One region of the Streptomyces sp. NPDC001220 genome, then DNA from elsewhere that is predicted to be linked to it. Evidence: riboswitches for the same ligand, from Rfam matches in the RefSeq annotation. Region 1 holds a riboswitch; each other region holds the start of a gene.
What was found. A riboswitch is a leader RNA that binds a small molecule or an ion and turns the genes downstream of it on or off. The one in region 1 is predicted to bind S-adenosylmethionine.
Positions count from the first base shown of each region.

Region 2: linked by a shared signal. The riboswitch ahead of ACWDGI_RS09590 (putative leader peptide) and the one ahead of ACWDGI_RS17565 (aminotransferase class V-fold PLP-dependent enzyme) in region 1 are both predicted to bind S-adenosylmethionine.
Region 3: linked by a shared signal. The riboswitch ahead of thrC (threonine synthase) and the one ahead of ACWDGI_RS17565 (aminotransferase class V-fold PLP-dependent enzyme) in region 1 are both predicted to bind S-adenosylmethionine.

Region 1 covers NZ_JBSFJE010000006.1:389,921-392,178, reverse strand. The annotation lists gene ACWDGI_RS17565 (aminotransferase class V-fold PLP-dependent enzyme) at 1-990, opposite strand, end outside; SAM riboswitch class IV at 1,135-1,251, opposite strand; gene trpD (anthranilate phosphoribosyltransferase) at 1,351-2,258, opposite strand, start outside.
Region 2 covers NZ_JBSFJE010000003.1:350,205-352,462, reverse strand. The annotation lists gene ACWDGI_RS09600 (winged helix-turn-helix domain-containing protein) at 1-108, shown strand, start outside; partial or broken gene ACWDGI_RS09595 (MFS transporter) at 414-710, opposite strand; SAM riboswitch class IV at 1,039-1,152, shown strand; gene ACWDGI_RS09590 (putative leader peptide) at 1,188-1,304, shown strand; gene ACWDGI_RS09585 (ABC transporter substrate-binding protein) at 1,555-2,258, shown strand, end outside.
Region 3 covers NZ_JBSFJE010000010.1:152,475-154,732, reverse strand. The annotation lists gene thrC (threonine synthase) at 29-1,315, opposite strand; SAM riboswitch class I at 1,334-1,496, opposite strand; gene ACWDGI_RS24390 (glucosyl-3-phosphoglycerate synthase) at 1,654-2,258, shown strand, end outside.

The DNA of each region.
Region 1 (2,258 bases):
GACCTCGGGCACCTCGGCGAGGCCCTCCCGGACCTTGGCGATCAGGTGCCGCTCGCGGGCGACCAGCGTGTCGAAGCCCGCCTCGGTCAGCGCCTTGCAGGCGGCGGCGATCGAGTAGGCGCCGATGACGTTCGGGGAGCCCGCCTCGTGCCGCGCGGCGCTGTCGTGCCACTCCACGGCCACTCCCCCGTCCGCGCGCCGGGTGACCTTGCGGCTGGCGCCGCCGCCCGCGAGGTACGGCTCGGCCGCCCGCAGCCAGTCGGCGCGACCGGCCAGGACGCCGGAGCCGAAGGGGGCGTACAGCTTGTGGCCGGAGAAGGCGATCCAGTCGACGTCCAGCTCGCGGACGCTCACCGGGTGGTGCGGGGCCAGCTGGGCCGCGTCCAGGACGATCCGGGCGCCGTGCGCGTGCGCGGCGGCGGCCAGCTCACGGACCGGCCACAGCTCGCCGGTGACGTTCGAGGCGCCGGTGACGCAGACCAGGGCCGGCCCGTGCGGGTCACGGTCGGCGAGGGCCTTCTCCAGGGTCTCCACGGCCTGGCGCGGGGTGCGCGGGGCGTCGAGGTAGCTGACCCGGGCGTCCTGCCAGGGCAGCAGGCTCGCGTGGTGCTCGGTCTCGAAGACGAAGACCTGGCAGCCGGCCGGGAGGGCGCGGGCCAGGAGGTTCAGGGAGTCCGTGGTCGAGCGGGTGAAGACCAGCTGGTCGTCCTGACGGCAGTCGAGGAACTCGGTGACGGTCCGGCGGGCGTTCTCGAAGAGGTCCGTGGAGAGCTGGGAGAGGTAGCCGGCGCCGCGGTGCACGCTGCCGTAGTAGGGCGCGTACGCGGCCACGTCGTCCCAGACACGCTGGAGGGCGGGGGCGCTGGCCGCGTAGTCGAGGGCGGCGTAGGTGACCTCGCCGCCGGTGACGAGCGGCACGGTGACATCTCGCCCCAGAACGGGCAGCGGGGCACAAACCGACTGGACGGAGGCAGCGGTGGAGACGGACATGGCGGAACTCCCGTGAGAGGAAGGAGGAAAGGGAAAAGGGTGCGCGGAAGTGGGGGCTCGGCGCCCTAGCGCATTCGCTTGCTCACGGGAGACTCCCTCGATGACCAGGATCCCTGGGCCTTGCTCATTCAGAAGAGCGTGAGGGATCCGCGCTTGCCGCAGACCTCGCTGCCTACGGCCTGGTCTTCACCCGGGGCACCCCGCCACGGACGGAGGGTTGCCGGACAGTCGGCCGGGGCCTCATGACTGTCACTCATGACCTGACTGGAAAACTAGATGAAGTGATCGCCGGCGCGCAACTCCTGTCCGGATGACGGACCGCCGAGGGCGCCGGCGCCACATGTTCCTTCCGTTCGGCGCCTACCGGTTGGTGGCCGCCGCCCAGCGCTCCAGCACCCGCTTGGCCGCGCCCGAGTCGATCGACTCCGCGGCCCTGTCCATGCCGGCACGGATCTCCTCGGCGAGCGTTCCGGTGCCCGGGTCCAGGGCCACCAGGGCCGCCGCCGAGTTCAGCAGGACCGCGTCACGGACCGGGCCCGTCTCGCCGTCCAGCAGCCGGCGCGCGACCTCCGCGTTGTACGACGGGTCGCCGCCGCGCAGCGCCTCCACCGGGACCAGCTCGATGCCGACGTCCCGCGGGTCGAAGGTCTCCTCGGTGACCTTGCCGTCGCGGACGATCCAGACGTGGGACGTGGCGGTGGTCGTCAGTTCGTCGAGGCCGTCGTCGCCGCGGAAGACCAGGGAGGAGTTGCCGCGCTCGGCGAAGACGCCCGCGACGACCGGTGCCATGCGCGGGTCCGCGACGCCGACCGCCTGGGACCGCACCTGCGCGGGGTTGGTCAGCGGGCCGAGGATGTTGAACACCGTGCGGATGCCCAGCTGGCCGCGGGCCGCGCCGGCATGGCGCAGCGCCGGGTGGAACTTGACGGCGAAGCAGAAGGTGATGCCGGCCTCCTCGGCGACCTCGGCGACCCGCCGCGGGGTCAGGTCGAGGTTGACGCCGAGCTTCTCCAGCACGTCCGAGGCGCCGGACGCGGACGACGCGGCCCGGTTGCCGTGCTTGACGACCTTCGCCCCCGTGCCGGCCACCACCAGCGCGGACATCGTGGAGATGTTCACCGTCTTGGCGCCGTCACCGCCGGTGCCGACGATGTCGACCGTGCGGCCCGGTACCTCGATGACGTTGGCGTGCGCGTACATCGTGCGGACCAGGCCGTTGATCTCGTCCACCGTCTCGCCCTTGGCCCGCAGGGCGACGACGAAGCCGG
Region 2 (2,258 bases), on a different contig from region 1:
CGCAAACTGGGCCCCCGTGCAGCGGCTCTGCTCACGACGGAACGGGGCGTCGGCTTCCGCCTGCGCGCGACACCGGCACCGGCACCGGCACCGGCCGAGAGCGGCTGACGGCCCGGGTCACGGGCGATCATGGGGCGCTTCTCCGGCGGACGGCAGGGGGCGTTTCTCCGACGGACGGTTCGTGTGGCGGCCGGTGATCGGGGGACGGCGAGCGGCCGGTCGGCGCCGTCGCTGACGCCGATGCCGGTGCCGACGCCGAGCCTGATGCCGACGCCGACGCCGACGCCGACGCCGAGCCTGATCCCGATGCCGATGCCGTCGCCGACGCCGACCGGGGGCCGGGCGGTGCGGCCGAACGACAGCACGTACAGCAGCCACAGCGCGCCATGCCCGGAGAAGACGATGACCGTCAGGAGCAGGGCCTGGACCGCGTACAGCGTCTGGGTCCACAGCAGCAGGGTCCGGCGGTCGTACCGGTCCGCGATGACCCCGCCCCACAGGCCGAACAGCAGTACGGGGGCGAACTGGAGTCCGGCGACCCAGCCGAGCGCGGTTCCGCTGTGGGTGAGCGTCAGGACGAACCAGTCCAGCGCGACCCCCTGCATGGCGCTGCCGATGTTGGACACCAGGCCGGTGCTCCAGTAGATCCGGTAGTCACGGACCCGTAGCGCGGCGAACACCCCTGTCGGAGCGCTGCTGTTGACGGCCATGCCTCTCTCTCCGGCAAGTCACGACGAGTTGGGACGCACAGGGGCGGGAACGGCCGCTCGGCGACGGCGTGTTCGCGGCTGGAGAAGGGTGAAGGGAGCGCGAGCGGTCAGCGACAGGTCTGGTCGAACTGGTCGGCGCGGCGGCCCACCCAGAACGGGTCGAGCCGCACCGTGCGTGCCTGACCTGCGGTCTCCATGGCCGGATCAAAGCACACGGCACCAGGTGCGTCCACCGCGCGTCCCGGCACGTGAGACGGTCCCGTCTTCTCGAACAGGGCGCCGGATGCGGCATTGACGTACGCCAAAACCGATCCGTACGATCGCCAACGGCATTGAGTGTCAGCGTCAAGCCCTGGCTCGCTGACCGGCAACCCTCCCCCGCGGTGGGGTGCTCCAGGTGAAAGCCCGGCGGGGTCAGCGACGACTCCCGCAAGCGCGTGGCCCCGTGACCGGGGCCGGAGACGAGGAGGGACCGGCATGCGACACGGCGACGACCCGGCTGCCTCCCCCGCCGACGCCACGGCGTACTCCCGGCTCTCGCGCCGGCGCCACATCGATCTGAAGCGCTCGACCAGCTGCCTCTGTCGGGCCTGACCGGCCCGCCTGCCGCCGGCTGACCCTCGTCACCGGCCTGGCCCTTCGCGGCGCCTTTCCCCGTCACCGGTCCCCGGTGTCGTCCACCTGCCTCCGTTCGTCCTCCGTCTGCACTGCGCTTCCCCGGCCGGCGCCGATCCGGCCGGGGCCGCACGCCCCTGCACGCCCCTGCACGCCCCTGCACGGCCGTGCCTCGCGCCCCGAAGCCCGGCACCCCGTGCCGGGTGACACGAGTAGGAGAAAGCCCTCCGTGACTGCACTTCCGGATTTCAGACCCTCCCGATGGGCGCCCCTGGCCGCGCTCCTGACCACCAGTGTCCTGCTGACCGCGTGCGGTTCGGGCGACGACGGCTCCGGCGGCGGAAGCGGCCGGGCGAAGTCCGGCGGCACCCTGACCTTCGCGGTGGGATCCGACGCCGGTTGCGTGGATCCGCAGCAGGTGGGAAGCAACGACACCATCTACTCGGTGCGCCAGATCGTGGACTCCCTCACCGACCAGGACCCGAAGACCGGCAAGATCGTGCCGTGGCTCGCCAAGAGCTGGGACATCAGCAGCGACGCGACGACGTTCACGTTCCATCTGCGGCCGGGGGTCACCTTCAGCGACGGCTCGAAGCTGACCGCCCAGGTGGTCAAGGACAACTTCGACGCGGTGCCGGACCTCGGCGCCCTGGGCACCCTCGCGGAGGGCTATCTGAGCGGTGTCGAAAGCACCACCGTGGTCGACCCGCTCACCGTCAAGGTGTCCTTCAAGCAGCCCAACGCCCAGTTCCTGCAGGCGACTTCGACCCACTCGCTGGGTATCGAGTCGTCGGCGAGCGTGAAGAAGTCCCCGCAGCAGAAGTGCAGTGACGGCGTGGTCGGCTCCGGGCCGTTCGTGCTGAAGCAGTACGTGCAGAACCAGTCGGTCACCCTGGCCAGGCGGACCGGGTACGACTGGGGTTCCTCGCTGTG
Region 3 (2,258 bases), on a different contig from region 1:
GGCAACGCCCTGGTTTCCAACAGCTGTCTCAGGCGAGCCCGGCCTCGCGGAAAGACTCGAGATTCGGGCGGATAGTCGCCGTGAGCCCGGTCCCCGCCACGGCGTCCAGCGTCTTCAGTCCATCACCCGTGTTGAGTACAACGATCGACTTCGCCGGATCGATCAGCCCATTCTCGATGAGCTTCCTGGTGACTCCGACCGTCACCCCGCCCGCGGTCTCCGCGAAGATTCCCTCGGTCCGCGCGAGCAGCTTGATCGCGTCGACGACCTGCTCGTCGGTGACGTCCTCCACCGCACCGCCGGTACGGCGCGCGATGTCCAGGACGTACGGCCCGTCGGCCGGGTTGCCGATGGCCAGCGACTTGGCGATGGTGTTCGGCTTCTGCGGCCGCACCACGTCGTGGCCCGCCTTGTAGGCCACCGACACCGGCGAGCATCCCTCGGCCTGCGCGCCGAAGATCTTGTACGGCCTGTCCTCGACGAGCCCGAGCTTGATCAGCTCCTGCAGCCCCTTGTCGATCTTCGTGAGCTGCGAGCCGGAGGCGATCGGGACGACCAGCTGGTCCGGGATCCGCCAGCCGAGCTGCTCGCAGATCTCGTACGCCAGGGTCTTGGAGCCCTCCGCGTAGTACGGCCGCAGGTTGACGTTGACGAAGCCCCAGCCCTCGCCGGCCGAGTCGCCGATCAGCTCGGAGCAGAAACGGTTCACGTCGTCGTAGTTGCCCTCGATGCCGACGAGCTCGCCGCCGTAGATCGCGGCCATGACGATCTTGCCCTGCTCCAGGTCGTGCGGGATGAACACGCAGGAGCGGAAGCCGGCCCGGGCGGCGGCGGCGCCGACCGCCCCGGCCAGGTTGCCGGTGGAGGAGCAGGAGAGCGTGGTGTAGCCGAAGGCGCGCGCGGCCTCGACGGCCTGGGCGACGACCCGGTCCTTGAAGGAGTGCGTCGGGTTGCCGGAGTCGTCCTTGACGTACAGGCCGCCGGTGACGCCGAGCTCCTTCGCCAGGTTGTCGGCCTGGACGAGCTTGGTCCAGCCCGGGTTGATGTTCGGCTTGGTCGCCACGTCCGCGGGGACGGGCAGCAGCGGCGCGTAACGCCAGATGTTCGCGGGACCCGCTTCGATCCGCTTCCGCAGCTCCTCGGTGTCGTAGGCCGAGAAGTCGTACGCGATTTCGAGCGGGCCGAAACACTCCTCGCAGGCGAACACCGGGCCGAGCGGCACGCGGTGGCCGCACTCGCGGCAGCTCAGGGCAGTGGCGGGACCGAGGTCGACGGTCGTGGAGTCGGTGGTGGTCGCAGCAGTCTGCACAGCCATGTGAGGCGAGGCCCTTTCTCCTCATCTTCCTCACGACGCATCTCGCCGTGAGACGGATTTGGCACCTTCCCTAGCCGGGAGCCTCGCGAGTGATCGACAGTGATCAGCGATCAGCGAGTAACCGACTGGAGGGTTGCCGGGGCTTCATCGGGCCGTATCCCTCTGCCCCTCTGGATGAGCGGTATGCGGTTGTCAACGACCGGTGACCCCAGGACATGCGATGGTCATCGGCGTTGTTCAAGACTGTAACCGAAGGCCAGGACAGTTGAGAGAGTCGTCCGAACCGCGAGATGGATCACACCTCGCAGTGTGATCGTGACAGTGAGGAGCCGCTGACTGTGCTGGAAGAAGTCGAGCGCTGGCTGGCCACCCGCTCCTGGTCCATGAACGACCGCCCGCTGCACCGGATACTCGCCGCCAAGCAGCGCACCGGACAGTCCGTCTCCGTGGTGCTGCCCGCGCTCAACGAGGAGGCGACCGTCGGCGACATCGTCGCGATCATCCGTCACGACCTGATGCGGCAGGCGCCGCTCGTCGACGAGCTCGTGGTCGTCGACTCCGGCTCCACCGACCGTACGGCGGCGGTGGCCGCGGCGGCCGGCGCCCGGGTCGTGCACCGCGACACGATCCTGCCGCGCATCCCCACCGTCCCCGGCAAGGGCGAGGTCCTCTGGCGCTCCCTCCTCGTCACCACCGGGGACATCGTCTGCTTCGTCGACGCAGACCTGCGGGAGTTCTCCTCCGACTTCGTCACCGGGATCGTCGGCCCGCTGCTGACCGACCCGGACGTGGACCTGGTCAAGGCGATGTACGACCGCCCGCTCGCCGGCTCGGCCGGACAGGGCGGCAGGGTCACCGAACTGATGGCCCGCCCGCTGCTGAACATGCACTGGCCGCAGCTGGCCGGGTTCGTCCAGCCGCTCGGCGGCGAGTACGCGGCCCG